Regions from separate parts of the Paenibacillus ilasis genome, predicted to be linked through region 1. Evidence: predicted binding sites of a transcription regulator. Region 1 holds the regulator's gene; the other holds the start of a gene.

Region 1 (15,753 bases):
GGAACAGCGATCGTACTTCAGCCCGTTTGGCTGCTTCCGCTGCCTGTTTAGCCGTACTGTGATAGTATTCGTGCGCTAGTTCCGACAGATCCTCCATAAAAGTGGCTTCATGAACCAGAAGATCGGCACCTTTGGCCAGAGCCTCCACTCCAGGGCATGGCCTTGTATCCCCGAGAATCGTGACCACTCTCCCTTTTTTCGGTGTCAGGAGCACATCAGAGGCGTGAATCCATCGCCCGTCGCCGAGTTCCACGCTCTCCCCTCTTTTTAGCTTGCCATAAAGCGGCCCTGGCTTGAGTCCATAATCCGCCAACCGTTTCAGGTCCAGACTGCCGGGGAGATCCTTCTCCACGATACGGTAGCCATAACTCTCGGCCCTGTGATCCAGCTTTGCCGATTCCACGAGGAAGTTATCATCCTCAAACAATATGCCACCGGTGTGCTCAATAACCTCCATCGTATATGGGACACGTGATTGGCTGATGCTCAGCGTAGTTTCAATGAAAACCTTAATACCTGGGGGACCATATATCGTCAGGGGTGAAGTTACCCCTTGGGCACCTCGGCTGGATAGCAAACCTGGCAAACCGAATACATGATCACCGTGCATATGGGTAATGAATACCTTTTCAAGCTTGGACAGCTTGAGCGGGGACTTCAATATTTGATGCTGCGTGCCTTCTCCACAATCAAACAGCCACAGACTTCTTCGTTCTTCCAGCATACGCAGTGCAATCGAGGTCACGTTACGCTGCAGCGTAGGAACCCCCGCGTTTGTTCCTAAAAAATAGAGTTCCATCCCTCTTCTCCCCTTTCGGTTGTAAACCGGAGAAATCCCCCGAAACATTCGGAGGATTTCAAACCGGCTGTACCGGTATTCAAATGTTAAGCTTTATCCACGTTAAAATAATGAGCCTCCGGATGGCTGAACACCATGGCGGATACTGATGCCTCCGGTTCCATCATGAAACCTTCGGTAAGATGAACGCCGATATCTTCTGGCTGCATCAATTTAAATAACGGTTCCTGATCCTCCAGATCCGGACAGGCCGGATACCCGAAGGATACGCGAATGCCTTGGTATCTCGCACCCAAGCGCTGCTTCATCGTCATGTCAGCCGGATCGGGGTATCCCCACGTATCCCGCATCATATGGTGAATCCGCTCCGCCAGCCCTTCTGCCGTTTCCAGTGCGACGGATTGAAGCGCATGGGAGCGCAAATAGTCACCCTTATCCTTCCATTCCCCGGACAATTTTCCGACGCCATGTCCGGCAGTAACGACAAGGAATCCAACGTAATCCATTACCCCGCTGTCTACGGATTTCAGGAAATCCGCCAAGCACAGGTACGGCTCAACCTGCTGTCTTGGAAACGTAAAGGTATGCAATACTTTTGTTGTATCTTTCGGATCGTATATGAGAACATCATTTCCTCTCGACTGTGCCGGGAAGAAACGGTACATCGCATGCGCCTGTATGATCCCCGATTGAACGGCCTCTTCCAGAATACCATCAACGGTTTCCTTAAGCGATACCGCCTTCGGGTCATTGGCTTTCAGCAGCTGTTCCACTGAACCTTTCAGGCCTAAATGATGTCCCAACAGCATCTGCATGTTGATATAAGGCAGGATATGCGAAATCGGGTAATTCCGGAGCACATGCCGCTCCATATCCGGCGGTATATAGACGGGAGCATCGGTCGATATTTTGGAACGCAGTCCTTCAGACAGCTTCGGCATTACTTTTACTACCTGAGGTGCCGCGGCATCCGCTTCTTGCTCCGCCTTAATCTCTTCCGCCATTTGGGTCCGCAGCACCGGATCGCTCAGCTGGTTGGCCAATGCGAGCCCATCCATCGCGTCCTTCGCGTAGAGCACCATCCCGTCATACTCGGGGCGAATGCGCGTCTTCGTGAATTTCCGCGTCAGAGCGGCCCCGCCTACCATAATGGGAACGCTAATGCCCGCGTTTTTCAAATCCTGTGCGGTGGATACCATCTGCTGCGCTGATTTGACCAACAAACCAGACAACCCGATCGCATCAGGCTGCTCACGACGGTATGCCTCGATAATTTGCTCCGGTGGTACTTTTATACCCAAATTAATGATTTGATAACCATTGTTGGACAGGATGATCTCCACCAGGTTTTTACCGATATCATGCACGTCCCCTTTCACAGTGGCCAGCATGATTTTCCCTTTGACCGACGATTCGTTTTTCTCCATAAAGGATTCCAGATACGCCACGGAGGCTTTCATCACTTCGGCACTTTGAAGCACCTCAGCCACAATGAGTTCGTTGTTGTTAAACAAGCGTCCAACCTCGGTCATCCCGGCCATCAGCGGGCCATTAATGATCTCCAGCGCGCCGTATTTGGTTAATGCTTCATCTAAGTCCGGAATGAGGCCTTCCTTGGAACCTTCCACTACATAGGATGCAAGTCGCTCCTCGAGTGTCAGATTGGATACCTTCTCCTTCTTCTCTACCTTTTTATCCCGGAATGCCGCCACAAAAGCAGCCAACGTCTCATCGTTGGTGCGGTAAATCAAATCCTCTGCCAGTCGGCGCTCTTCTTCCGGGATTGAGGCATAACGCTCCAGCTTCTCGGTATTCACGATTGCGTAATCCAATCCCGCTTTGGTGCACTCGTACAGATACACGGAGTTCAAGACTTCGCGGCCCGCTTCCGGCAATCCAAAGGAAACGTTACTGATGCCGAGGATCGTATGCACTTTTGGCATGGCTTCTTTTATGATGCGGATGCCTTCAATCGTTTCCTTCGCTGATCCGATATATTGTTCGTCCCCCGTACCTACCGGGAATACAAGTGTGTCGAAAATAATGTCCTCAGGCGAAACGCCATATTTGTTCACCAACAGATCATAAGAACGCTGGGCTACCTTCAGCTTGTCGTCACGATGGATCGCCTGACCGGTCTCATCAATGGTTCCTACAACAACCGCGGCACCGTATTTATGCACCAACGGGATCACATGCTCAAACTTCTCTTCACCGTCTTCAAGGTTAATGGAGTTAATAATCGCCTTCCCTTGCGAATATTGCAGCGCCAGGTCAATAACGGCCGGATCGGTGGTATCAATCATGAGCGGCACTTTAACCTTTTTAACTACTAGCTCCAGAAACTTAATCATATCTTCCGATTCTTCACGATCCGGGTCCTGTACGCAAACATCAATGACATGTGCCCCATTCTTGACCTGTGCACGTGCGATCTCGGAGGCTTCCTCATATTTACCTTCTACAATTAATCGTTTAAACTTCCTGGAACCCAGAACATTCGTTCTCTCCCCCACCATATACGGTCGGTTTTCCTGCTCGATATAAACTGGCTCGATACCGGATAATGCCGGCAAATGTCCACCATCCAGCGGTCGTGGGGAGAAGCCATCCATCGTTTGTTTTAAAGCGCGAATATGGTCGGGTGTGGTCCCACAGCATCCGCCGGCGATGTTAAGCCAGCCTTTTTCAGCAAAAGCCCCCATCTTTTGAGCCAACGATTCAGGGGATTCGTGGTACTGCCCGTTCTCGTCTGGGAGACCTGCGTTAGGATAACAGCTAATGGCACTTCTCGACATTTCGGATAAGGAGCGAATATGGTCACGCATGAATTCCGGGCCCGTTGCACAGTTAAGGCCAATGGATACGGGATTCAGATGTTCCAAAGAAATGTAGAATGCCTCTATATTTTGTCCGGCCAGCGTCGTTCCCATCGGTTCAATCGTACCGGATATCATGATTGGAAGCGTGACGCCCGTTTTATCAAACGCTTGGCGAATCCCAATGCTCCCGGCTTTCACGTTTAATGTATCCTGCGATGTTTCGAGCAAAAGCGCATCAACCCCGCCTTCAATCAAGGCAACGGCTTGCTCCTCGTAGCTCTCGATCAATTCGGCAAAGGTCACACCGCCGGTAACCGATAGCGTCTTGGTTGTCGGACCCATCGCTCCTACCACATAGCGCGGGCTGTCCGGCGTGGAATATTTTTCAACCGCTGCACGGGCCAAATGAGCCGCTTTCAAGTTGATTTCCCGGGCAAGTTCAGGTATATCGTATTCAGCAAGCACAACCGAGGTTGCGCCAAACGTATTGGTTTCAATCAGGTCGGCACCTGCTTCAAGATATTGTTCATGTATTTTCTGAATGACATCCGGCCGATGAATGACCAGCATTTCATTACAGCCATCAAGGTCCGGACCGCCAAAATCTTCAGCTGAGAGGTCCTCCTGCTGGATCATCGTACCCATGGCACCATCAAGAATTAATATTCGTTCTTTAAGTACTTCTTGTAAGCTAGGCTTGTTCAACTCGTAAACCTCCCCCGAAAACGTTAAATCTTAGTGTATCAGAATATTTTTCAATAGAAAAGCTGAAATATTGCGCAGCAATGGGTACAAATCCACATTTTCAGATGACAAATGCTGTGAGGGGGGCTATAATACATATTAATCCAACGGGAGAAAGAGGGTTAAAGCTATGGCAGAGATTGTGATTCGCAACACGAACGAACGCATTACTGGAGAAGAAAATGTTCGGGAATTCCTGAATAACCAAGAGGTTGTTTACGAGCACTGGAATATGGAAAAACTCCCGGCAGCGCTTCAAGAAAATTTCAAGCTTAGTGATGACGATAAGAAGCGCATTTTGGACATCTTTGATGAAGAAATTCGCGACTTGGCTGCAAGACGCGGCTACAAAATTTGGGATGTCATCACACTTTCCGAGTCCACGCCCAATATAGAGGACCTGCTGAAAAAATTCGAAGAGGTTCACACCCACTCGGAAGACGAAATCCGTGCGATTGTCGGCGGTAAAGGAATCTTCATTATTAAGGGCTCCGACGATGTCGGTTACTTTAATGTAGAGCTTGAGCCAGGCGATGTCATTTCCGTACCGGAAAATACGCCTCACTTCTTCACATTGATGGAGAACAAGCAGATCATCGCAGTTCGTCTTTTCATTGAAGAGAACGGCTGGGTTGCTACACCGGTAGAAGATCCTCAGTTCCAATAAGCCTGAGGGCAGATTGAATAGGAAAATGGAATAAGGCAGCGCATCCATCCACTTGCGGATCATGCGCTGCCTTATGTATTAGCGAAACGTTACTCCGTTACCTTCAGTTCCTTTAGCGGCATAGAATGCTGTCCTCTCGCCGTGACATGTGAAACGATACGATAGGTTCCAGCCTCATCGAAGGTTTTCTCCATTTTGTAAACCCCGCCTTGATCATGCTTGACCGGGACCTTCGCCTGAACGCCTCCGCCTTCCAGCGTGACTTCAAATTCCACATCGTTCGCATCTTCCACCGGGCTGCCGGCTTGCGTCACCTTCGCTTCGATCAACACCTTCTCGCCAGCCTTAATGCTCTCCGGCGTCAGAGACAGCTCAACGATGATCGGTTCCGCCATCACATCATCTCCGGATTCCGCCTTGCTGTCATTACATGCAGCAAGCGCAACCGCCATCAGCACCATGGCTGCAATTAGGGCCATCTTTTTTCTGGTCATGCTCTACACCTCTTTTACAAAATAGGGCTATGTATGGTTCATTCACGTAATGGTCATTTCCAAACGACGTAAGTTTCCTAATCCATTATATCGCATAATTCTTTTACTTCTATCTCATGCAGCTTACAATTGTGTGACGTTTATCATAGCCAAGGGGCAAGGTTGAATTCAGATCGTATAACCAACAAAAAAACAGCCCATAACCGCTGAATCTGCTGTTAGGGCTGTTTCTATGTACGTTTAGCGTATCAATTATTCGGCCTAGCTCTTAATTGTATGGTCTATAAAGATGCCACGATGGCATGAAGCTCCGATAAATGTTTAATCTCAAACTTCGGTTGAATGGACGGATCATGAGGTCGGTTTACCCGATTGATCCAAACCGTATGCAGTCCAGCCGCATTTCCGCCTTTAATGTCTGTGGTCAGCTTATCTCCCACCATCACGGCCTGATCCGCCTCGACACCTAACAAGTCAAGTGCATGCTGGAAGATGGAAACATCCGGCTTCCCTTTGCCAAAATCACCGGAAATGATGATATGATCAAAGTAAGGAACCAGTTCCGGAACACCATCCAGCTTCTCCTGCTGCAGATCCGGACTTCCGTTCGTAAGAAGCAGCAGCTTCACATTCCCCTGCAATTCCTTCAAAACTTCAAACGTTTCTTCATATACGTATGGTCTTGTTCTGCGTTCAGCAGCGAATTGGGCAGCCAGCGTCTCGGCCAATCGTTCATTATCAACGCCCAGGCGCTGAAGTCCGCGTCGCCATGATTCCTTGCGGTATACGGGTGCCAGCTCCTGCAGCTTTCTGAATTCAGGCTGCGAACCAGCCGTAAAATTAGCCCACAAGCCTTCAAAAGGGTTAATTCCGATCATTTTGGTAAAAGCAAAGGTATCATATGATTCATATAATGCTCTCGCTTCTTCCCGTACTGCGGCCAAAAGTGATTGGGCATCTACGCCGGTCTCGTCCGCTCCGGCCTGGCATGTCACTTCAAACGCTTCCTCCACACTACGTTCATCCCACAATAACGTATCGTCCAAATCAAACAAAACCGCAGCTATCGGCATGTCTCTCCCACTCCTCATATATACACTGTGATCTATTCTATATGTTAATTATGCTCCACTGGAATTTGATGAGTCTTTGCGAACTCTTCCAATCTTTCGCCCATCGCTTTTGTATCATAAAGATTCATCATACGCGAGAATACCCAGTTGCCTGCTTTCCCCTTGCCTTGGATCACGACGGAACCCGAAGCCAATTTGATCTTCTCGATATCCGATACAGCCAAACGACGTTCCCGATTGAACTTCATCGTGGAAACGGAAGCACGCTCAATCTTCAAATAAGGTTTGCGTAGGAAAATCATGAGCGCTAACAGGATATACAAGCTGACACCAACCCAATTCAACACGTCATTGCTTCCGCCGGCTGCCTGGGATGTCGCCGTTCCGAGAAGCGCATACAAACCAGCCAGTGCAACGAGTACTAACGGAAGAACATACTTACGCCCCTTAAACACGTCATGCTTATCATTGACGGCAGAGCCTTGGTATGAGGTCAGTCCCTGCTTTTTACGCTGCTTGTTCAGCTGTGACATATTTTTGTTGACTTTTCTTTCCCATGATCGTGACATATAGTTCCCCCTGAACTCAATTTCAAAATATTACCAATCCATATATAAACTTGGGGTAACCGTATTCGATTCCACGAATAATCGGCACCCCAAGTATTATAATTCTATCCATCTATCTGGTCATGAATCCACTGTTGTAGATCCATGCGACAGTTGATCGACTAATGCTTTAATCGCGGGCCGCCTTTTTGTTCATTTTCATCAACCCATTCGATCGAATCCAGCTGTTGTCTAAAATTACTGCGAATATTATTAAGGTATATTTCCCGAAGCTCAGCCCGTTCTTTGAGCTCTTCCGGGGTCAATCCCTCACTCTTCTGTTTTCTTGCTAGTACATTGATGCGTTCAACCAAAGTATCGATGTCCATGACTTCTCCTCCAATTCCGATATCATGTATAACTTAAACATGTGAAAAAGAGCTTGTCAAGGCAACAGCACCCTTGCAAACTCTTATTAAGAACAAATATGAACATATGATGCCATAAATGGGTTCCTCTATGTTAAGAAATCAATAGTCGTCTATTATAAACACGCTTATACTGCGTGAAATCACTTCGTTAGGCAAGCTTAGAAATATAAAGCGAGAAGTAGGGACATATATAAGGAAAGGTTTGCTCTTAGCGTCGTCCAATTACCAGACCGGTAAAGACAACACCTCTCCGGCCTGTATATCCGGACCTTTCAATCCGTTAATTCTTCGGATGCTATCCAGATAGACTCTCGTATCCATATCTGCCGGTTTATGAAGGGAAGCAATTCGCCACAAACTATCACCATATTGAACAATAACCTGCTTCTCCCCAGTGGGCTTGTCCATCCCCCCGGCAAAAACGGAATATGCTCCTGTCCAAAATGAAGCTACGATCAAGAGGATGAATAAAAGCTTTATAAATGGAATGGATGCCATTCTGGACTTCAATTGATTGCTCCAAGTCTCCGAGGAATTCTTCGTTTGCACTGGAACGTTCTCATAAATGCTGCGGTATGTACTGTATTTCAACATGGAATCATCATCTCCCAAACAAGTGTTCTCTTATGGATTTATATTAACACGAACACCTGTTTGATTCAATACCCAAAAGAACATTTGTTCTATTTTTATTTAGAACTTATGTTTGTACGAACGGAAGTTCTATGTTATAATTTTCCCAAACGTTACTAAATGGGGTTGATACGGCATGTCGAAAATATCCAGCCGCCAGCTGGCGATCTTAGAGTTTATCCGCAACGAAGTTCGTAGCAAGGGTTACCCGCCTTCTGTCCGGGAAATCGGCGAGGCTGTCGGACTAGCCTCCAGTTCAACGGTCCATGGACATCTAGACCGTCTGGAGAAGAAAGGCCTCATTCGCCGTGACCCTACGAAACCAAGAGCCATCGAGCTCCTTGGCCAAGAAGAGTCCGATAGCGCGAACCTGTTTACCCACACCATTGCCAGAGTGCCTGTTGTCGGTAAAGTCACTGCAGGTGTTCCTATTACAGCCATGGAGAACATTGAAGATTATTTTCCGCTCCCGCAGCATTATGTAGGCGACGATAAGGTGTTCATGTTGTCGGTTGTCGGTGACAGTATGATCGAAGCTGGCATTCACAGCGGCGACTATGTCATTGTTCGCCAGCAGCAAACTGCAGACAATGGCGACATTGTTGTAGCGATGACCGAAGAAGACGAAGCAACGGTAAAGACCTTCTACAAGGAGAAGGATCATGTACGATTGCAACCGGAGAATCCTACCTACGAGCCACTGCGCCTCAACCATGTTACGATTCTCGGTAAAGTAATCGGACTCTTCAGGGACGTCCACTAATTTCATATATCTATGAATATAAGAGGTTACCTCCCTTAATTGGATGGTAACCTCTTTACTTGTTTTATTTAACTCGCAGGGGATTTCATTGTATTGCCTTGGACTAGTACCATAGCATTTTGCCTAAGATCCAGCCGATACGTTCGCGTGAGTTTAAAGTCTGAACCTTCTCCGCCAGGCCCCTCCGTGGACTCTAGAACAAGCTTATTATCTTTCACCATAGGAATCGTGCCTGGTCTGTAATAGGAAGTGTCGGATACCATCATTTCTTCCTGGAACCGGAGCTGCACTGCATGACCCGTTTCATGATCAACGGCGAATGCGTAGATTTCTATCCCATGGCAATCCTTATATTGCGGTGCAAGTATAAATACATCAGCATCCTGAAACGGCAAACGAATCATATCGACTGCTGCAGAGGTCGGTTGAATAAAAGTAATGTCCTCCAGCGTGGCGACTTCACCCGTAACGCCATGAGAAGGATATCGTACGCTGTAGTTTCCGGTAAACGACAGGTCGGTTTCGAGGCCGAAGCAGCTCGGTGCTCCCAATGTCGTTATTTTTTCCTTTTCTACAGCAACCACACTCAACCTTCCCCTATCTGTTACGCCTTGTGCTCGGATCGTCTCTTCCGTACCATGAGGTAAAGTCCCTGCTCTCTGTTGTTCCTCTCTGCCAAAAGGCAATTGAAAGGCAATTAAAATAGTCAGAAGCATTAATCCTCCAGCAAATCCAACTTGTAAGTGCTTCCGACGTTTAGGCTTGCTGTCGGTGAAAATCACGGACCTATGCACGTTTTTTTTCATTTCGGATGTGAACTTTTCATCTGAAAAGGGAGCGTTTTTAGCCCGGGAATACCATTCTGGTTTATCCTCATTCATCGCCATTCTCCTTCAACAGGTTCTGTACTTTTTTCCTTGCTCGATACAGTCTTGATTTTACGGTACCCGCTGCTAGGTTAAGGAACTCCGCAATCTGATTTATTGACATCTCATAGTAAAGATCCAGGATCAACACCTCCCTGAACTTCCTGGGTAAGGTCATAATCATGGCCCATATTTCATTGGTATACTGCCCATCCAAATACTCTACTTCCGCCGACCGGCTTGAGGCATCTGTGAGCAGCTTGTCCTTGAGGGTCACCTTCCGAAAGAAAAAAGTTTGTTTATATCGAAACGCGGTATGTCTTGTAATTGTAAGCAGCCACGTTTTTAGCGTCGCCCGACCGCGAAAGGTATGTATGCCAAAATAAGCTTTAATAAACACCTCTTGAGCAATATCGTCAGCCAGTGCTTGCTGTTTGGTCAGAAAATAAGCGTAATTCCAGATATCATTTCCGTATAAGTTCATGATTTTATCCAGTGTCTGTGTGTCCATCACCGTCATCTGCTTCAAGTATTCCAGCTCCAACCGATTCACCTCGTCTAATTAGAGTCATGGAAGTGAGCAAAGGTTCCCTTTTTTCGAAAAATAAAAAAAGAATCTCCCCTTTTATGGAGGGCGATTCTGTATTAGCTGCATTCCATGAACGGTTCTACAAAACCATAAACCAAAATCTATTGCCATTGCTATGAAACTAACGGAGCCTCTTCCCAGGCCTGTTTAAATTGAGAACCGAATCTTCGAATGGATTCTTTGTCGGACGTTAACTGAAAATCCTGTTCAGACCCGTAAAAACGCAACTGATATATTCCTTTTCGATCCATCTGTTCCCAGCTCAGATGGTATAAATGTTTTTCAAAAGATATAAATAAGCCGTCTAATTTAAAACCATTTAAATACTCAAGCGGAAATTCAGCAGTTACCGAAACAAAGTTCCTTATTGTCATATTGGTCCACCCAAAATTCAAATCATAAATGATTCGGTTAGCTTGAAAGAACTTAAAATTGATCTGGCATCCTTCATCCTCACCAGCAATACGAGATATAAACGCGAACGCCGCCCGAGTTCCTTTCTCTTCGCGGTCGCTTAGAGTTGCCATTTACGAGCCTCCTTCGTTGTTCCACTTACCAGCTTTTCACCTACTCACTAATTTTATTTGAAAGCCGACTAATATGCCATAAGTCCTGTTGGATCAATTTCATTGGAAAAACAAAAAAACCCTCACGCCTTACGGCGCGAGGGATTCCTCTATTAATACATGGTAATGTACTGATCGCGTTCCCATTGGTGAACTTGCGTTCTATACATATCCCACTCGATTTCTTTCAGTTCATAGAAGTGAGCCAGCGCATGATCACCGAGTGCATCGGAAATGACTTCGCTGCGGATCAATTCGTTAAGAGCTTCTTTCAGGTTTGCCGGCAAGCTAGGGATGCCTTCCTCAATGCGCTCTTCTTCCGTCATCACATAGATGTTACGGTCAATTGGAGCCGGGAGCGACAGCTCGCGCTTAACGCCGTCCAAACCTGCTTTCAGCATGACAGCCAGAGCCAGATACGGGTTCGCCGCTGGATCCGGGTTACGCACTTCGATACGCGTGCTGAGGCCACGGGATGCAGGGATACGAATCATCGGGCTGCGGTTACTTGCAGACCATGCTACGTAGCAAGGTGCTTCGTAACCAGGCACGAGACGCTTGTACGAGTTCACCGTTGGGTTCGTAATCGCAGCAAACGCGCGTGCATGCTTAAGAATACCCGCCATATAGTTACGAGCCGTTACGCTCAAGCCAAGCTCATCACTCTCGTCAACAAACGCGTTCTCGCCGCCTTTGAAGAGCGATTGGTTACAGTGCATGCCGGAGCCGTTTACGCCAAAGAGTGGTTTTGGCATAAAGGTAGCAATCAATCCATGCTGACGAGCGATCGTCTTAACAACCAATTTAAACGTTTGAATCTGGTCAGCCGCTTTGATCGCATCTGCATATTTGAAGTCGATTTCGTGCTGGCCGGGAGCAACCTCATGGTGAGAAGCTTCGATTTCAAAGCCCATCTCTTCCAGCGTCAATACGATATCACGGCGGCAGTTCTCGCCAAGATCCGTAGGCGCGAGGTCAAAGTATCCGCCTTGGTCATTGAGCTCCATGGTCGGGTTGCCTTTTTCATCGGTTTTGAACAGGAAGAATTCCGGTTCCGGACCGACATTCATGGAAGTGAAGCCCATCTCTTCAGCTTCCTTCAATGCTCTCTTCAAAATGCCGCGCGGATCTCCCGCAAATGGGGTGCCGTCAGGCATGTAGATATCACAGATCAGACGAGCAACGCGATCCTCGGATACCCAAGGGAAGATCATGAAGGTATCCAGGTCCGGGTACAGGTACATATCGGATTCTTCGATACGTACATAGCCTTCGATGGACGAACCGTCGAACATCATTTTATTATCAAGCGCTTTAGGCAGCTGGCTTAACGGAATTTCAACGTTTTTAATTGTTCCAAGCAAATCTGTAAATTGCAAGCGGATAAATCGAACATTTTCTTCTTTGGCAATGCGTAGAATGTCCTCTCTGGTATAACTCACTTTATCCTCTCCTTTTTAAATAAAAAACTAGTTTAATGAAGAATTACAGCATGGCAATCCTTATTTATTAAAAAACCGGGATAATTCCCCTTGAATCAATGAAACCTGACCCGGTCTTTTAGCGGTAATCAATTCCTGCTTCAGCAAACGTCGCAACTGGGACTCTGACATCTCACGGCGTCTGTTCTCGGTATCAGGAGTAATGACGGTAGCCTCTTCAGACTCTTTTGTGACTGGGTTCATTACTTGCTTAATGCCGGCGATATTAACACCTTTTTCAATCAAAGCCTTAATCTCTAGCAGTCGCTCCACATCATTGAAGGAAAACAGGCGTTGGTTGCCCGACGTTCGGGCTGGGACAATTAAGTTATGCTGCTCATAATAGCGAATTTGTCTGGCAGATAGATCCGTAAGCTTCATAACAATGCCTATCGGAAATAACGCCATATTCCTCCGAATCTCATCACCCATATCTCATCAACCTTCCAAGTGGTCTATTCTGATCCTATTGTACATTTCCTGATCAACCACGTCAACCGCATGTAAGGATAACTCACAACAATTTACGATCTTTCATGCTTTGGAGGGCCATAAGCACACCATATTTAACATGAGAGTAGGTCAAGCCGCCTTGCATATAACCGATATATGGAGCTCGGATCGGCGCGTCCGCTGATAATTCAAGGCTTCCTCCCTGGATGAACGTACCTGCCGCCATGATGACGGGATGTTCGTATCCAGGCATATCCCAAGGCTCAGGCACCACATGACTGTCGACTGCCGCAGCCCGCTGAATCCCTTGAACAAAAGCGATTAGATGATCCGCTCCGGTAAACGATACGGCCTGGATCAAATCGGTCCGTTCATCCTGCCAGCCCGGCTTGGTTGTGAACCCTACCGCCTCAAACATCGCGGCAGCATAAACGCTGCCCTTGACCGCTTGTCCAACCGTGGATGGTGCCAGGAATAATCCCTGATAGATGCCTCGGGTCGTTCCCAGCATCGCCCCCACTTCTCGTCCGATTCCGGGAGCGGTCAGCCGATAGGCTGCCTTATCCACATAGGCAGCTTTACCGCATATGTAGCCGCCGGTTTCGGCAATGCCGCCGCCAGGGTTTTTGATAAGAGAACCCGCCATCAAATCAACGCCAACCTCCGTCGGTTCCAATCGCTCCGTAAACTCGCCGTAACAGTTATCAACAAAAATAATCAAATCCTGACGGATGGACCGGATCCGGCTGACCATGTCACCAATCTGGGAAACCGTGAACGAAGAACGCCAATCATATCCTCGAGAACGCTGGATACCGATAACCTTGGTTGAAGGCGTGATTGCCCTCTCTACCCGCTCCCAATCAATATCCCCTTGTTCTGTTAGCGCAACCTCCTGATAACCGATTCCGAAATCTCGAAGGGACCCGGTGCCGTCGCCGGGTTCGCCAATCACTTTATGGAGGGTGTCATAGGGACGCCCCGAAATATACAACAGCTCATCTCCTGGCCTTAACACACCAAACAGTGCGGTTGAGATCGTATGGGTACCCGAAGCAAAATGCGGCCTCACCAGGGCAGATTCGGCTCCAAATACGTCTGCGTAGACTTCATCCAGCACTTCGCGGCCGCGATCATTGTATGCATACCCGGTGGAAGCCGCAAAATGAAAATCACTCACCTGAAACTTCTGGAAAGCATCGATCACCTTCCACTGATTAAAATCAACGATAGCGTCGATCTCCCGTAAACGCTGCCCAATTTTGGATTCAATCTCACTGCTCAATTCAAGTATATCTTGCGAAAATCTTGCCATGACCAACTGCTCTCTCCTCTTTTACACATGATGTCTCACATCTTAACACATATTTTTATTTCATAGAACTCTGCAATGGAAGGACACCCTGAACACGCAATATAAGCCCCATAGAGGGGCTTATACGACGATTCCTATGGATGCCTAAGATCCATTCTGAACGTAATCATGAAGCAAATAACCCATTTTCTCATAATCGGCTTTATTGATTCGAACTTCATAGAGGATATCATTCTCATCAAAAGACTGCTCCAGCACATCTCCGACTCGGTATACAACCGAGTTCAGATCGCCGCGGTCAGCCGGAATCCGGAACGTCACGTTCCCTCCGGACAGCTGGTCCTGAATCGCTTCACGAACTATTTCCAAATCCTGATCATGATACGCACTAATCTTTAATTGACCATCCCCGGTAGGCAGCATCTCCAGCTGATCCGGTTCACATGCGTCCTTCTTGTTAAACAGAACGATCTGCGGTTTATCTGCCGCCCCCAAATCCTGAAGTATGGATTGAACGACTGCCATCTGTTCGTCCCTCATAGGGGAAGAAGCATCTACGACATGAAGAATCAGATCGGCTTCGTTGGCTTCTTCCAGCGTCGCACGGAACGCCGCTACCAGATCATGAGGAAGGTTCTGTATAAATCCTACGGTATCCGTAAGGACAACTTCTTTGCCGCTCGGCAGCTCCAACACACGCGACGTGGGATCCAGCGTAGCAAACAATTGATTTTCGATATAAACGTCTGCGGCCGTTAACCGGTTCAGCAATGTTGACTTGCCGGCATTGGTATACCCGACCAGGGCAACCTGTACGGCACCGCTCTTCTTCCGGCGCTCCCGATGAAGCGTCCGATGCCGGGTGACTTCATCCAACTGCCGCTTCAGGTCACTGATTCTGTCCCGGATATGCCTGCGGTCGGTTTCGAGCTTGCTTTCCCCTGGTCCGCGGGTCCCGATCCCCGCTCCGAGCCTGGACAGATTCTTACCATGACCCGACAACCGCGGGAGCAAATAAGTAAGCTGAGCTAACTCCACCTGGATAATCCCCTCACGGGTCTTCGCTCGCTGAGCGAAAATATCCAGTATCAATTGAGTGCGGTCGATTATTTTCACATCGAGTGATTCTTCCAGATTTCGAACTTGCGCGCCGGATAATTCCTGATCAAAAATGGCCGTTGTTGCACCCAAGCCATCAATCGCCATACGCAGCTCTTCAACCTTCCCTTTGCCGATGAACCACTTGGAATCCGGAACTTCGCGATTCTGTGTAATGACATCCAGCACCTCCACTCCAGCGGTTTCAGCTAGCTGAACCAACTCCTGCAGCGAGTGTTCCGGATTCATTCCTGAGCGTTTAACCGCATCCGTCACCAAACTGACCAAAACGGCTTTATCTTCGATCTCTGTCCGGGTATCATGCGTTATATTTGTCATATAGCCAACTCCTTCTAACATTACGTCTCCTAATTTAACTAACCGCTGCTGCCTGCAATAAACATTATGATC
Region 2 (15,753 bases), 2.1 Mb from region 1:
GGTACCATTACGGATATCGAAATGACCCAAACGAAAGCGATGATCCGCAACGTAATTAAGGAAATGCAGGATTCAGCCTTTGAGATGATCGCTTATGATTTTAATCGCACGTTATCGGGTCGGGAACGTACGCCGGATGAGCTGCTGCAGCAGGTGGAAGGCATTACAGTGGCTGATGTGAAGCAGGCCGCTGCGGCATTCTCGCTGGATACGATCTATTTCCTGAAAGGTCAAAAGGAGGAATAGCCGGTGGAGAGCATTCATTATGACAACCTGCAGGAAACGCTGTATTACGAAGTGATGGATAACGGTCTGCACGTGTATGTGCTGCCTAAACCCGGCTTCCAGAAAACCTATGCGACCTTCGCAACCAAATACGGCTCGGTGGATAACCATTTCAAGGTCGAAGGCGAGTCCGAAACTCGCGTTCCTGACGGCATTGCGCATTTTCTTGAGCACAAAATGTTTGAGGAGCCAGAAGGCGACATATTTGCCAAGTTTGCCTCCAACGGCGCCTCCGCGAATGCCTTTACAAGCTTTGACCAGACCGTGTATCTCTTTTCGGCTACGGAGAACATTCATGAAAATTTGGAGACGCTGATCAATTTCGTGCAGAACCCTTACTTTACCGATCAGAACGTAGAGAAGGAAAAGGGGATTATCGGGCAGGAAATCAATATGTATCAGGACAATCCGGATTGGCGAGTGTACTTCGGTCTTATCGAAGCGATGTACAAGGTGCATCCGGTGCATATCGATATTGCCGGTACGGTAGAATCCATCGGGACGATTACGAAGGAAGATCTGTATACGTGCTACAACGCATTTTATCACCCGAGCAACATGCTGCTATTCGTGGTGGGTGGCGTCGATCCCGAGGAAACGATGAACCTGATCCGTTCGAATCAAGCCGGGAAATCATATGAGAAGCAAGGTTCCATTGAGCGTTTATTCGATCCGGAGCCGCAGGGAGTCGAAGAGAAGCGAAGAGAGAGCCGCCTGGCCGTATCGCTGCCGAAATGCCTGTTCGGCTTCAAGGAGAAGTTGGTCGGCTTAACAGCCGAGGAGCAGCTGCGCCGCGAATTGACAACGAAGCTGATGATGGACCTCCTCTTCGGATCCAGCACGGAATTGTATCAGCAGTTATATGACGAAGATTTAATTTCCGACAGCTTCGGCCATGAGTATAATAGTTCACCCCAGTATGCATTCTCTGCGGTTGGCGGAGATACGAAGGATCCGGATCAACTTCTGGCACGCATCCGCACTGAGGTGGATAAGCTCAAGGGAACCGGGTTTCAGGCTTCCGACTTTGAACGTGCCCGCAAAAAGAAAATGGGCGGATACTTGCGCATGCTCAATTCCCCGGAAAACATTGCTCATGAATTCACACGCTACCAATTCCGCGGGGCGGATTTCTTCAAGGTTCTTCCGGTTTATGAATCCATTACCCTAGAGGATGTAAACCGCCGACTGCAGGAGCATGTCGATTGGGAGCAATTGGCCGTATCGATCGTTGTGAGTCCGTAATGAAGCAAGACATGGGAAGAGAATTGAAACCGATCGGGGAAATGACGGTACTGATCACGGGTGCGAGCAGAGGCATTGGAGCGGCAGTTGCCGAGCGCTTTGCCTCAGTACGCATGAATGTGGTTATTCACTATATGAATTCGCATGAAGCGGCCAATGAAGTTGCCCGCCGCTGTATGGCCTATGGGGCTAAGGTATTAACTGTATCCGCAGACCTTCGCGACAAAGAGCAAATATTGCGCATGAAAGAGAAGCTTCAGAGTCATGATATGGAGCCGGATATCCTGGTAAACAACGCCGGGGTATCCCATTACGGGCTTCTGTCCGACGTGACGGAAGAAGAGTGGGATACTTTGATGTCCATTAACCTGAGAGGGATGTTTCTATGTTCCCAGGCGTTTATGGGGCGTATGATCTCGCAGCGTTTTGGCAGGATTATCAATGTTTCCTCGATTTGGGGTTTATCGGGTGCCTCCTGCGAGGTATTGTATTCAACAAGCAAGGGCGGCGTTAACGCCTTTACGAAGGCCCTTGCGAAGGAGCTTGCTCCATCAGGCGTGACGGTGAACGCCGTTGCACCCGGTGCGGTGGATACGTCTATGCTGGGGCATCTGGAATCGGATGAGATTCGCATGCTGGAGGATGAAATTCCGGTCGGCAGATTGGCGCAGCCCGATGAGATTTCTTCATTGGTGTATTTTCTGGCGCTGCCCGAGTCAGGCTACATTACCGGGCAAGTGATCAGCCCGAATGGCGGCTGGGTAACCTGATCGTCATTCGTGGTGCAATTCACCACTCATAAGGTATTGGTTACGGGGACATATTACTATTGTTACTTTAAATCTGAATTGCCACCACGCAAAAGGAGGATTTAATTCATGTCATCCGTAATCAAAAACTTTGATTCCTGGAAGAAATTTCTGGGCGAGCGCGTCGTTCAAGCCGAGAAAGCGGGTATGAGTGAAGACACCATTTCTCAGCTGGCTTATGAGATCGGTGATTTCCTCGATGAGAAGATTGATCCGCAAAACTCATCCAACCGGGCACTGAAAGAATTGTGGGATGTAGGTAACGAGGAAGAACGCCACGTTATCGCGCGCCTGATGGTGAAACTGGCCAAGAACAACGCATAACCTTCTTGCAAAAAGCCCCCCGCCAACGGGGGCTTTTTGTCAAGAAAAAAGAATGTAATTTTCATGTCATCGTTAATACTTGCCTTTCATTTTTATTTTATATATCATTAACGTGACCCATTTTTAATTTGACCAGTTTTTGCGTGCAATTTTCGCTGGAATTTGTCGAATATTGATGGAAAAGAAGTGCAAAGAGGTGTCTTTGTGGAATCGAACCAATGGTACATGGAATACAAGATACATAAGAACCGGCCTGGTTTGCTCGGTGATATTGCATCCGTGTTAGGTATGCTCGAAGTGAACATACTGACAATTAACGGCGTGGAAGGCCAAACTCGCGGAATGCTGCTGGAAACGGATGATGAAGAAAAAATTATCCTGATGGGCAAAATGTTAAACAAAATGAAAAATATTACGGTAACAGCCTTGAGACCCCCGAAACTGGTGGATATTTTGGCTGTCCGACATGGACGATATATTGACCGGGACTCGGATGATCGTAAAACGTTTCGTTTTACGCGTGATGAGCTCGGTTTACTTGTTGATTTTTTGGGTGAATTGTTCAAAAGGGAAGGTAATCAGGTCATCGGTCTTCGCGGAATGCCGCGTGTCGGCAAAACCGAGTCCATTATCGCGGGCAGTGTCTGTGCGATGAAGCGCTGGACGTTTGTTTCCTCTACGCTGCTTCGCCAAACCATTCGCAGTCAACTCTCCGAGGACGAGATGAATTCGAACAACATTTTTATCATTGACGGGATTGTCAGCACAATCCGATCGAATGAGCGCCACTATCAGCTCCTGCAGGATATTATGGGGATGGAGAGCACGAAGGTGATCGAGCATCCGGATATTTTTGTTCGTGAATCCGAATATTCCTATGAGGATTTCGACATTATAATCGAATTGCGAAACAATCCGGAAGAGGAAATCGTTTATGATACGTTCACGGGCTCTTATAGTGACGATTTATAATATTTTTTTGACTTTGACCACGAAATTCTAAAGTAGGAGGTGATGGCATGTCCGAACTGGGACAGCAATTAAGGGAGGCGCGTCTACAAAAAGGGATGAGCCTTGATGATGTGCAGGAAATGACAAAAATACGCAAGCGATACTTGGAAGCCATCGAGGCAGGGGATTACAAAGTACTTCCCGGCAGTTTTTACGTGCGGGCATTCATCAAAACCTATGCGGAAGCGGTGGGGATTGACCCGGACGAACTGCTTGAAGGCCATAAACAGGATGTGCCTAAATCCGAACCGGAAGCGACCATGGAACCGGTTATTCAAAAACGTGCCACCAGACCTTCAGCCGAACGGAACATGAAATGGCTGCCTACACTGCTGATGTGGACATTCCCGATTCTGATCGTTGTTGTCATTTATTTGGTGGCAATCAATTCGAATGAACCTAAGGATGAACCTCCGGTTAGCAATAATGATCAGACGCAGACGGATCAAGCGCAGAAGCCGGAAGACACAGGCAATACGGATCCCGCCACGCCTGGCGACGGAGCGCAGGGCGGCGACAACTCCACGGATGATACCGGTAATGGGAACGAAGGCACAGACGGTGAAGGTACAGACGCAACGGACGGAACAGATGGCACGGACATCGATGAACCGGGAAATACAACGCCTGGAGAAACTACGGTGACGCAGGACCGGACGGAAGGCAAGAACACCGTATTTAAGGTAACAGGCTCGTCTGTGAAGGTTGAGATTGTGGCAACCAGCGATGGAAAGAGCTGGGTAGAAGTGTATCGTGGTTACAATACCTCCGGAGAGAAGCTGGCTTTCCAAATGCTTGAGAATGGTGCTTCGCTCAGCTTTGACCTGGATAGCCAGGGACTCTACGTGAAATCGGGGAATTCCGCTGCAACCACCATTACGGTTGGCGGCCAGCCCGTAACGGATGGAAAATCAACGTCGCGTATCTTGCTGGAGCCGGCAGATGGTTCCACAGGGACTATGGACACCAGCACTACGGACACTACAGGGACTTCAGACACGACAGGCACCACGGATGTAGAATAATTGTCTCTCCTCCGGGCCATCATAACAGCATGCAGCTGCATGCTGTTATTTCACTTCCTGGAAGAGGTGATGCTTTCGTGACGGTCAACTGGATTATATTCGGATTAGGCGTTATCGTCAGCCTCTTGGGCTATTACCTGATTCCAAGTGACTGGGGATATGGCATATTAGGCTTTGGACTGGCACATATTTTGCTCGGTATACTTAGCATGTTCCGCCGTCCGGTGCATGATGAGAAAGCTAGCAGTTGACGGAACAGGCTTCGTTTTCGCAGGATGCTTGCGATAAGCGGAGTCTTTTTCGTTCCACATTCATCTGCTGATCGGGTACAGGATTAGACTTGGCTCATGGTTTTACCTATAATAGAAGCATTATCGCCAAATGAAAGGAAGGATTCACCATGGCTTCAGAAAATTCATTTGATATCGTATCCAAAATGGATATGCAGGAACTTAGCAATGCAGTTAATCAGGCGGAGCGGGAGATCGAGAACCGTTTTGACTTCAAGGGCAGCAAGAGCAGCTTGAAGCTGGACAAGGACGCGCTGGTCATTGCATCCGATGACGAGTATAAACTCAACGCCGTTATTGATATTTTGCAAACGAAGATGGTGAAACGGGGCTTGTCGCTGAAAAATGTGGAGTACGGCAAGATCGAGCCGGCTTCCATGGGCACCGTCCGCCAGCGTTTGACCTTAAAGCAAGGGATCGATCAGGAAAATTCGAAAAAGATCAATATATTGATCCGTGATTCCAAGCTGAAGGTCAAGAGTCAGATTCAGGGTGACCAAATTCGGGTAACCGGAAAAAACAAGGATGATCTCCAACAAATCATGCAGCTGCTTCGCAAAGCGGATCTTTCGCTGGACCTGCAGTTCACCAATTTTAAATAAACGCCGCCGTCCGGCTCATATAGGATTGGATGGACAGGTTTGTTTCTTTTGACAGGGTGTCAACGGAAATATTATACTAAAAAACGATATATAAGGATTAACGTATACATAGATTACTGGGGGATGAATATGACAGACAGCGCTTCACGCTTCGAACCCTTTAGGCTCTTGGGAAGAGCGACCCTATTGAATTACAGTCGGATAACAGTCGCGGGGTCTGCGAAAATTTCAAGACAACCCGTTGCAAGGGAGGTTGCCCCATGAATTTACCCAATCGTATCACGTTGGCCCGCATTTGCTTGATCCCTGTCATGATGATTTTTCTGCTGGTGGATTTTGATTTTTATCCGGCTCCTATTGTGTGGAATGATTTTGTCCTTCCTTACAACCAATTGGTTGCGGCATTGATATTCATACTTGCTGCAAGCACGGACGGGATTGACGGGTATTTGGCCCGGAAAAACAATATGGTGACGAACCTGGGTAAACTTCTGGATCCGCTCGCGGACAAACTGCTGGTGGCAGCGATCCTCATATCGCTTGTGGAGATGGGGAAATGCGAATCCTGGATTGCTGTTGTCATCATTAGCAGAGAATTCGCGGTTACTGGATTGAGACAAATTGCGCTCCTGGAAGGTTCAGTCGTTGCAGCAGGTCAATCAGGAAAAATCAAGACGGTGATTCAGATCGTGGCGATTGTCGCGCTTCTGATCAATAATTTCCCGTTTGTATTCTTGGGAATTCCGTTTGATGTCATTGCAATCTGGGCTGCCGCGATGATTACGATCTATTCGGGAATCGAATACTTTGTCCAGAACAGGCACCTGCTCAAAGGTACCGGGGCATAACGGCAATAGGAGCTATCCTATTGCTTTTTTCTTCCGCAGGGTAAGAACATAGTGAAGGCGAGTACTGGTGAAGAGATAGAAGATATAGAAGATACAGGAGGATCGACGAATCATGAAAGCAGAAATCATTGCAGTTGGAACCGAACTTTTGCTTGGACAGATTGTGAATACCAATGCACAGTATTTGTCCAGACAGCTTGCTTCAATGGGAATCGATGTATACTATCAAACCGTTGTCGGGGATAACATGGAGCGGCTCAAGGAGGCCTTGCGGCTGTCCAGCGGCAGAGCCGATATCGTGCTTCTGTCCGGCGGCCTGGGCCCCACACAGGATGACCTGACGAAGGATGCGCTCGCATCCTTTCTGAATCGTTCATTGCATATTGATCGGATGGCGATGGACCGGATTGAACGTTTCTTCCATGAACGGGGATCCGTTATGACCGAGAACAATCGGCGCCAGGCCCTGGCCATTGAGGGAGGGACACCGCTTCCGAATGAAACAGGCCTCGCCGTCGGGAACGCGGTATCGTATGAAGGCACTCATTATATTGTGTTGCCGGGACCGCCGAAAGAGCTGATGCCGATGTTTGAGCAGGAGGCCAAGCCTTGGCTTCTGCAGCATGTGCTTACGGGAGAGCTTCCCATCTATTCGAAGATGCTCAAATTCGCAGGCATCGGGGAGTCCGCGCTTGATAAGCGCCTGGAGGACCTGATTACGGCCCAGACCGATCCGACGATCGCCTTGTATGCCAAGGAAGGGGAGGTCACCGTCCGAATCTCCACGAAGGCCGCCAGCGAGGCTGAGGCGATGGTCCGGCTGAATGAACTGGAAGCCCGGATACAGGAGAGAGGCCCTGAATTTATGTATGCTAATGAGGATGTGCCCATAGAGAAGGTCATCGTGGATATGATGGCGGATCATAACTGGACGCTGAGCGCTGCTGAGAGCTGCACGGGAGGCCTTGTAGCGGAGACGCTGACCTCCATCCCCGGCAGCGCATCGATGTTCCTTGGCGGGATCATCTGTTATACCAATCAGATCAAGGAGAAGCTTGTTCATATCCCGCATGCGCTGCTTGAGGGGGATGATGCGCCGGGAGCCGTCAGTGCGGAGGTTGCCGAAGCGCTTGCGGATCATGTCCGAATGGTGACCGACAGCGACTTTGGTTTATCGGTAACGGGTGTGGCAGGTCCAGGGTACGCTGAACGCAAGCCTATAGGTCTTGTTTACATCGGATTGTCTCAACGGGGAAAAGAAACGGAAGTGCACGAGCTGCACCTCCAGGGGAACCGTGAGACGATCCGGCTCCGTGCAACGAAGGCGCTGCTCTACCGGCTTTGGCAGCGTCTTGTTGCCTCCAAACAGGTTTAGTATTGCTGAATAGAGAAACCCGCTTTTCAAGAAAAGTAAATAATTTACACCTTGCTTGGTACCTCTTCTTGAATTAACGAACGGTTCCAAGTATAATGGGAAATACGGAAGAACCGTGGCATATCGAATGATGTTGCCACGGTTCTTGTTGTTTATACATAAGGCATGGAGCATATACGGGAAGGGGAGCTGAATAAAAAAAACGAATGTATGTTCGAAAAAAAGCTTGGCAAACGTGTCAAAACAAGGTATGATATGACTATCAACAGTGAAGGGTTGTGGAACAATTGTCAGATCGTCGTGCTGCGCTGGAAATGGCGCTTCGTCAGATAGAGAAACAGTTCGGAAAAGGTTCCATCATGAAACTGGGTGAATCCACCCACATGCAAGTAGAGATTGTGCCGAGCGGATCGTTGGCATTGGATATAGCTTTAGGAACCGGCGGCTTGCCTAGAGGCCGGATTATTGAAGTGTACGGACCGGAATCCTCCGGTAAAACAACAGTAGCCCTCCATGCTATTGCGGAAGTTCAGAAGGCTGGTGGACAGGCTGCATTTATCGATGCCGAGCATGCTCTGGATCCATCGTATGCAAACAAACTGGGCGTTAATATCGATGAATTGCTGCTCTCCCAACCGGACACGGGTGAGCAGGCGCTGGAAATTGCGGAAGCTCTGGTACGCAGTGGTGCTGTCGATGTCATCGTTATTGACTCGGTTGCCGCGCTTGTACCGAAAGCCGAGATTGAAGGCGACATGGGTGATTCCCACGTGGGTCTGCAAGCTCGTCTGATGTCCCAGGCTCTTCGTAAATTGTCGGGTGCTATTAATAAATCGAAAACGATTGCCATCTTTATCAACCAGCTTCGCGAGAAGGTCGGCGTTATGTTTGGTAACCCTGAGACGACGCCTGGCGGACGTGCTCTGAAGTTCTATTCCACGGTTCGTTTGGACGTGCGTCGAATTGAGAGCATTAAGATGGGGAACGATGTGGTGGGTAACCGCACACGGATTAAGGTTGTTAAGAACAAGGTAGCTCCACCTTTCAAACAGGCTGAGCTCGATATTATGTACGGCGAAGGCATCTCTAGAGAGGGAAGCCTGATCGATATCGGTACGGATCTGGATATCGTGGATAAGAGCGGTGCATGGTATTCTTATGCAGGTGACCGTCTTGGCCAAGGACGTGAGAATGCGAAGCAATTCTTGAAGGAGAATCCGGAGATTGCTAGTGTTATCGAGAACAAAATCCGTGAAGCCAGCAATCTGACCACGGCTGTTCCTGAGCCTTCCGAGAAGGATAAGGAACAAGAGGAATTAGAAGAGCAAGAGTTGTTTAAAGTTGAGTAGTAAAATTGCTGGTTAACGATGACAGTGTTGAGGACCGTCCGGTGTTTGTAACGCCAGACGGTCTTCTTTGCATTTAATTCTGACTTGAGATGCAGTCTTGGTTATATTCAGAGTGGTGCGGTAGTGAGAGGAGCGACATATGGAAAAAGAGAATAAAGAAATGTCGGAGCAGGCAGAATCATCAGGTATTGGGCATTTTCCGGATCACGAGGATTTGGTTGTAACATCAGTGGAAATGCTGAAAAAGCCCAAACACCGATACCAAATCGCGTTTGGTCCGTACCTCATGACCGTTCATGAAGATGTGATGCTGAAATACCGGATGTTCAAGGGAAATGTTTTTCGCAAGGAAGAGCTGGAAGAAATTATCGTGGCCGATGAGCGACAGCGGGCTTACGTAGAGGCGCTGAATCATCTGGCCAGGAAACCAAGAACAGCCAAGGAGATCACCCAGCGTCTGCAGCAAAAAGGTTTCGAGCCGAGCAGCGTGGAGACAACGCTGGAGCGCCTGGAGAAGGACAAGCTGATTGATGACGCGTTATACGCCAAGATGTGGACGGAGCAGCGCATGACGAGCCATAAGAAGGGGCGGCTGTGGGTCAAACAGGAGCTGAGGCAAAAGGGAATCGGCACGGAGCTGATCACCGAGGCATTGGGCGAGATCAGTGCAGATGCCGAATTGGAGAGCGCGCTCGCCGTAGGACGGAAAAAATGGCAGCAAACTCATGGGGAGATGCTGGATCGCAAACGTAAAACGGGAGCATATTTAATGCGTAGGGGCTTCGGCGGGGATCAGGTGCGTCAGGTACTCAAACGTCTGGCTGATGAGGATCAGGAAAAGGGCGAGTGGGACGACGAGCTGGAAGATTTCGAATAAAGGGCAATTTGGCTACTTTTTCGTGAAAGAAATGGTTTCATTGGATGAAACTGACGTTTACCCATTGCTTTCCCTTGACAATATCTTTTTATAAATACTAAAATAAATATGAATCTTTTTATCATAAATTAGAATCCTTTTTCCTTCCAAAAAAGTGACTACTTTGTGAAAGATTCTTAAATCGCCAATTCATAGTGAAATGTATTCCGCTGGTTAAGGCGGAATTTGCGTACGTGATACGGCGTGCGCAGTATGGACGGCAGCTTCCACTGCCGGAAAATTTTATGTATGAATGAGTAACCTGACAATTGAACATTTCCCAAGGAATGCCTTGGAGGAACCAACGAGGAGGTGATCAGATGCATCCAATTTGGTGGATCATAATCGTTCTCGTTGTAGCCGCTATATTCTTTGGGTTCGGTTATTTTATTCGCAAATCCCTTGCAGAAGCTAAAATTTCCAGTGCCGAGCATGCCGCTTTGCAGATCGTCGAAAGTGCGAAGAAGGAAGCAGAAGCATTGAAGAAAGAAACGGTTCTCGAAGCAAAAGATGAAGTTCATAAAATCAGAGCCGAAGCTGAAAAAGACACTCGCGAGCGCCGGAATGAAATTCAACGGCAGGAGCGCAGATTGTTGCAAAAGGAAGAGTCGCTGGATAAAAAAATAGAATCTTTGGAACGTAAAGAAGAACAAGTGGCGAACAAAGAGAAACGAATAGAGGAAACCCAGCAGCAAATCGATGCCATTTACAAGAAACAAACGACAGAACTGGAGCGCATCTCCAACTTGACGATGGAGGATGCCCGCAGCATTATTCTCAGTAATGTTGAGCAGGAAGTTCGTCATGAAACCGCTCAGATGATTAAAGAAATCGAGCAGCAGGCGAAGGAAGAGGCAGATAAGAAATCACGCGAGATCATCACGCTGGCTATTCAACGCTGTGCGGCTGATCACGTAGCTGAGACCACGGTATCTGTTGTCACCTTGCCGAATGAAGAAATGAAGGGCCGGATTATCGGACGTGAAGGCCGGAATATTCGTGCGCTTGAGACCCTTACAGGGATTGACCTTATTATCGATGATACTCCGGAAGCTGTTATTCTCTCCGGTTTTGATCCGATTCGCCGTGAAATTGCCCGTACAGCTTTGGAAAAGCTCGTGGCAGACGGACGGATTCATCCGGCTCGTATCGAAGAAATGGTGGAGAAATCCCGCAAGGAAGTGGACGAACGCATTCGCGAGTATGGAGAACAAGCCACTTTCGAGGTTGGCGTTCATGGTTTGCATCCAGATTTGATCAAAATTCTGGGTCGACTGAAATTCCGTACGAGTTATGGACAAAATGTGTTGAAACACTCCATGGAAGTGGCCTATTTGACTGGCCTGATGGCCGGCGAATTGGGCGAAGACATCGTGCTTGCGAAACGGGCAGGACTGTTGCATGACATCGGTAAAGCGCTGGATCATGAAGTGGAAGGATCGCACGTTGAAATCGGCGTGGAGCTGGCGAAGAAGTATAAGGAACATCCGGTGGTTATCAACAGCATTGCCTCTCATCACGGTGATTGTGAAGCAACTTCGGTTATTGCCATGCTGGTGGGCGCAGCCGACGCATTGTCCGCTGCCAGACCGGGAGCGCGCAGAGAGACGCTTGAGACGTATATCCGTCGTCTTGAGAAGCTCGAAGAAATTTCCGAATCCTTTGAAGGCGTTGAGAAATCCTATGCCATTCAAGCGGGACGTGAAGTTCGTGTCATGGTACAGCCTGAGAAAATCGATGATGCCGAAGCATTCCGCTTGGCACGCGACATTACCAAAACGATTGAGAATGAGCTGGATTATCCGGGTCATATCAAAGTCACCGTTATCCGGGAAACCCGAGCGGTGGATTACGCGAAATAGAGTTTGGACCTTAAAAAGTGGCCGCAATCCGGCCACTTTTTATCTTTAAGAAATCCGAAAATACAGTTTCGGATATTTATGAATCGGGAACGGTCCTGCCGGGAATCAGGACAAGCATCCCTGAAGGAGTGATTGACATCAAAGTATTATTCATCGGAGACATTGTCGGCAGTACAGGACGTAAAGCTCTGAAGGCTTCCCTTCCGGAGCTGAAGTCCAAATATAATCCTAACATCATTATTGCCAATGGGGAGAATGCAGCTTCAGGACGCGGCATTACCTCGGCCATCGCCAATGAATTTTTCAATTGGGGCATTCATGGCATCACCTTGGGAAACCACACGTGGGATAATAAGGATATTTTTGAGTTTATCGATGATGAGCCTCGCATGATTCGTCCGGCAAACTTTCCGCCCGGCACCCCGGGCCGCGGATACACGATCATCAAAGCGAACGGCAAACAGCTGGCGATCGTGAATTTACAGGGACGAACATTCCTGCCAGCGATCGATTGCCCATTTCGCGCCGCCGATGACATTGTGGATGAGCTACGCCAGAAGACGAAGTGCATTCTGGTGGACTTCCATGCCGAAGCCACCTCGGAGAAGATTGCCATGGGATGGCATCTGGAAGGCCGCGCCTCGATGGTGGTCGGAACGCACACCCACGTGCAAAGCAATGATGATACCATACTGCCGGGAGGAACAGCATACATTACGGATACCGGCATGGTGGGCTCCAAGGAAGGCATCCTTGGCATGCAGCGCGATGCGGTGATGTATAAGTTCAAAACCCAGCTTCCTGCTCGTTTCCAGGTCGACGAAGGCAAATGGCAGTTCCATGCCGTATGCGTGGATATGGATGAGGAAACGGGAAGAGCCCGGAAAATACAGAAAATCCGCATGTACGAAGACGAATGGCGGATGGATTAAAAAAGGCGGAATCCGTTTAATTAAATTAGGAACGGATGGTAAAAAGCAGGAATTTTTTCCCCTCTCACGAATAACATCTAGTAAGCGGAAGCAAACCATCACTCAACATTCCCAGGGGAGGTACTTACCATGGAAGTATTAAAAGTTTCAGCAAAATCCAATCCTAATTCAGTTGCAGGGGCGCTCGCTGGAGTTCTTAGGGAGCGGGGCGGAGCGGAACTGCAAGCGATTGGGGCGGGAGCACTGAACCAGGCCATTAAAGCGGTAGCGATTGCCCGGGGATTTGTAGCACCGAGCGGGGTGGATTTGATTTGCATCCCTGCTTTTACGGATATTGTGATTGATGGCGAAGACCGGACGGCAATTAAATTGATCGTAGAACCTAGATAAATTTCGAATGTTGAGGTATTAGCCTGTTTACTCTCCGTGGTGTAAACAGGCTTTTTGCTGTGGCAAGTTTAGAAAGGAGATGAACGGCGCGATGCGGACGGTTGATTTTCACTGTGACGTTTTGAGCAAAATGTGGGAAGATCCACAAGCCTCCTTTGTGGATGACCCGCAATTGGATGTAACGAAACAGCGCATGGAGGAGGGGGATCTGGCCCTTCAGGTGTTTGCTGTTTTTTTATCGGAGAACTGGGGGAGACCGTCCTTTGAACGGGTGCTGGCACAAATCGATACTTATCGCAGCCGCATCGTCAAACCGGGTCATCTTAAGCCCCTGCTCTGGCAGGAACAACTTCAAGAGATCAGACAAGGGCAGCAGGGACGGTTCGGCGTTCTGTCGCTGGAAGGCGCTGACGGGCTGGAGGGGAATTTGTATTATGTCCAGCTTTTGTTTGAGCTGGGCGTGCGTTTTATGGGGGTTACCTGGAATTATGCGAACTGGGCTGCAGATGGAGCATTGGAGCAGCGAAATGGGGGATTCACGGAACGGGGGCGTCAGCTGGTAGAGCTATGCCATTCGATAGGCATCATTCTGGATGTGTCCCATCTGTCCCAAGCTGGCTTCTGGGAGCTCGCGGAGCTAACCAAGCGCCCCATCATAGCCTCGCATTCCAATGCGTTCTCCGTCTGCCAGCATCCCCGGAATTTGAATGATGAACAGATACGGGCATTAATCGCGCTGAACGGAATGATCGGCATCACGTTTGTGCCCTGGTTTATCCGCAGCGGAGTAGATCGCGTGAAGCCGGAGGACGTATTGTCGCACATCGAGAAAATTTGTGAGCTGGGCGGTGAGAAGCACATCATGTTTGGTTCGGATTTCGACGGGATTGATCAATGGGTCGCCGGACTCGAGCATCCGGGCCGGTATCCGGTTTTTCAAGAGCTGCTGCTTAAACATTATCCGGAATCGATGGTAAAGGGCTGGATGTCGGAGGGTGCCCTCCATTTTCTAGAGCAGAATTTGCCTTCATTGTCAGCCCAAGCATAATAATTTCGCATAACGACCATGATTCGAGGATAACTTTGACAATCCTGTTGCAGATTGCTCAAGAAACAGAAGAAGGCGGCCTGAATCACCCGGGTTGCCTTTTTATTTTTGGGTAATAGAGAGTATAATAGGTGATGGCATGTACAGCATATAGAGAAAAACAAGGAGTGAGACAGATGAGTAAAACTGTACCTGTGGGTGTATCCGCCCGCCATATTCATTTAACCCAAGCGCATATTGAGGCATTGTTCGGCCCTGGATATCAGCTTACAGAGTTCAAACCATTGTCCCAACCAGGACAATTCGCAGCCAACGAAACGGTGGCGGTCATTGGAACGAAGGGACAATTCGATAAAGTAAGAATTTTGGGACCTGCACGTCCTGCAACCCAGCTGGAGATTTCCCGCACGGATTCCTTTGCGATCGGTGTGAAAGCACCCGTGCGCGAATCCGGAAACATCGCCGGAACCCCGGGTATCACGATTAAAGGCCCGGCTGGTGAAGTAACGGTGGATGAAGGCGTCATCGTAGCCGCTCGTCACATTCACTTCCATACATCCGATGCGGATCAATGGGGGATTAAAGACAAGGACCTGCTGAAGGTACGCTTAGGCGGCGAACGCGGTCTTGTTCTGGAGAACGTCATTGCCCGCGTATCCGACAATTTTGCGCTCGACATGCACATCGATACCGATGAAGCTAACGCTGCTGGCGCCAAAACCGGAGACACTGCTGAAATTATTGATTAATCTATAGCTTCAGTAAACCTTCATGAACATACTGTATGTGTCACGCATGTGCTGCTGTTAAGCGTTCGCAGCTGGAAGAGCCTGAGTCGATTCATTTCGACCTCAGGCTCTTTTTTGAAATGTCCCAAGGGTTCCATGTTTCGGGGAGCCTCTTTGAAAGAAAGAGATCATCTGTTTAGGGTTTGGCCTCAATAACGCCAAGGTGGTAGCTTAGGCAATAAGATCATGATATAATTTAAAACAGTGCCTAATTAGAGGTAGTTCAAAAAGTCATCTTTTGATCACGAAGCAGCACATGAAGCTTAATCGACATCGAATATTGAATTCAGCCGGGCCTTCCGGTGCTCACGTAGGTTTTGCCTACGCTCCGCTCCTCAGTCCCTAGCTTCATCCAACCTTCTCGGTGCTGAAAACCTGACTTTTTGAACACGTACTAATTATGATATTTTGTCATGTTAAACCAGAGATTTTGTGGATCTAAGGAGTGACCTAGCATGTCCAAAGAAAGTAAGGACTACTCCAAGTATTTTGATTTTTCAGGAGCCAAAGTTCTCTCGGAAGACGAACACGGGAAGAGAATTCGCATCAATGGCCGGGAAATTAACATACTTTCGGAGCCTAATCATAGACAGGAAAAACAGCGCGGCAAGCAGAGTGTCGAAGTATTGTATGATACCGAGCTGCCGGAAGCGT

What was found. The regulator LexA, encoded in region 1, represses DNA repair genes until DNA is damaged. The targets are predictions, from matches to a motif close to CGAACATATGTTCG.
Region 2: a site for LexA is predicted at 8,018-8,031, ahead of recA (recombinase RecA). Genes of this name have one in related genera too.

The regions. Positions count from the first base shown of each region.
Region 1 covers NZ_JBHDJG010000001.1:3,558,380-3,574,132, forward strand. The annotation lists gene rnz (ribonuclease Z) at 1-799, opposite strand, end outside; gene metH (methionine synthase) at 886-4,326, opposite strand; gene ACETK5_RS15960 (cupin domain-containing protein) at 4,496-5,032, shown strand; gene ACETK5_RS15965 (FixH family protein) at 5,122-5,526, opposite strand; gene ACETK5_RS15970 (HAD family hydrolase) at 5,808-6,599, opposite strand; gene ACETK5_RS15975 (hypothetical protein) at 6,644-7,168, opposite strand; gene ACETK5_RS15980 (DUF896 domain-containing protein) at 7,330-7,536, opposite strand; gene ACETK5_RS15985 (LysM peptidoglycan-binding domain-containing protein) at 7,801-8,172, opposite strand; gene lexA (transcriptional repressor LexA) at 8,348-8,974, shown strand; gene ACETK5_RS15995 (hypothetical protein) at 9,043-9,855, opposite strand; gene ACETK5_RS16000 (RNA polymerase sigma factor) at 9,848-10,393, opposite strand; gene ACETK5_RS16005 (hypothetical protein) at 10,543-10,956, opposite strand; gene glnA (type I glutamate--ammonia ligase) at 11,109-12,437, opposite strand; gene ACETK5_RS16015 (MerR family transcriptional regulator) at 12,498-12,908, opposite strand; gene ACETK5_RS16020 (methionine gamma-lyase family protein) at 12,991-14,244, opposite strand; gene hflX (GTPase HflX) at 14,389-15,681, opposite strand.
Region 2 covers NZ_JBHDJG010000001.1:1,472,932-1,488,684, forward strand. The annotation lists gene yfmF (EF-P 5-aminopentanol modification-associated protein YfmF) at 1-246, shown strand, start outside; gene yfmH (EF-P 5-aminopentanol modification-associated protein YfmH) at 250-1,530, shown strand; gene ymfI (elongation factor P 5-aminopentanone reductase) at 1,530-2,300, shown strand; gene ACETK5_RS07125 (DUF3243 domain-containing protein) at 2,409-2,663, shown strand; gene ACETK5_RS07130 (DUF3388 domain-containing protein) at 2,868-3,635, shown strand; gene ACETK5_RS07135 (helix-turn-helix domain-containing protein) at 3,683-4,699, shown strand; gene ACETK5_RS07140 (DUF4175 domain-containing protein) at 4,777-4,950, shown strand; gene ACETK5_RS07145 (YajQ family cyclic di-GMP-binding protein) at 5,100-5,591, shown strand; gene pgsA (CDP-diacylglycerol--glycerol-3-phosphate 3-phosphatidyltransferase) at 5,852-6,439, shown strand; gene ACETK5_RS07155 (competence/damage-inducible protein A) at 6,552-7,814, shown strand; gene recA (recombinase RecA) at 8,102-9,163, shown strand; gene ACETK5_RS07165 (regulatory protein RecX) at 9,303-10,040, shown strand; gene rny (ribonuclease Y) at 10,400-11,941, shown strand; gene ACETK5_RS07175 (TIGR00282 family metallophosphoesterase) at 12,070-12,873, shown strand; gene ACETK5_RS07180 (stage V sporulation protein S) at 13,003-13,263, shown strand; gene ACETK5_RS07185 (dipeptidase) at 13,355-14,311, shown strand; gene pduL (phosphate propanoyltransferase) at 14,488-15,060, shown strand; gene miaB (tRNA (N6-isopentenyl adenosine(37)-C2)-methylthiotransferase MiaB) at 15,555-15,753, shown strand, end outside.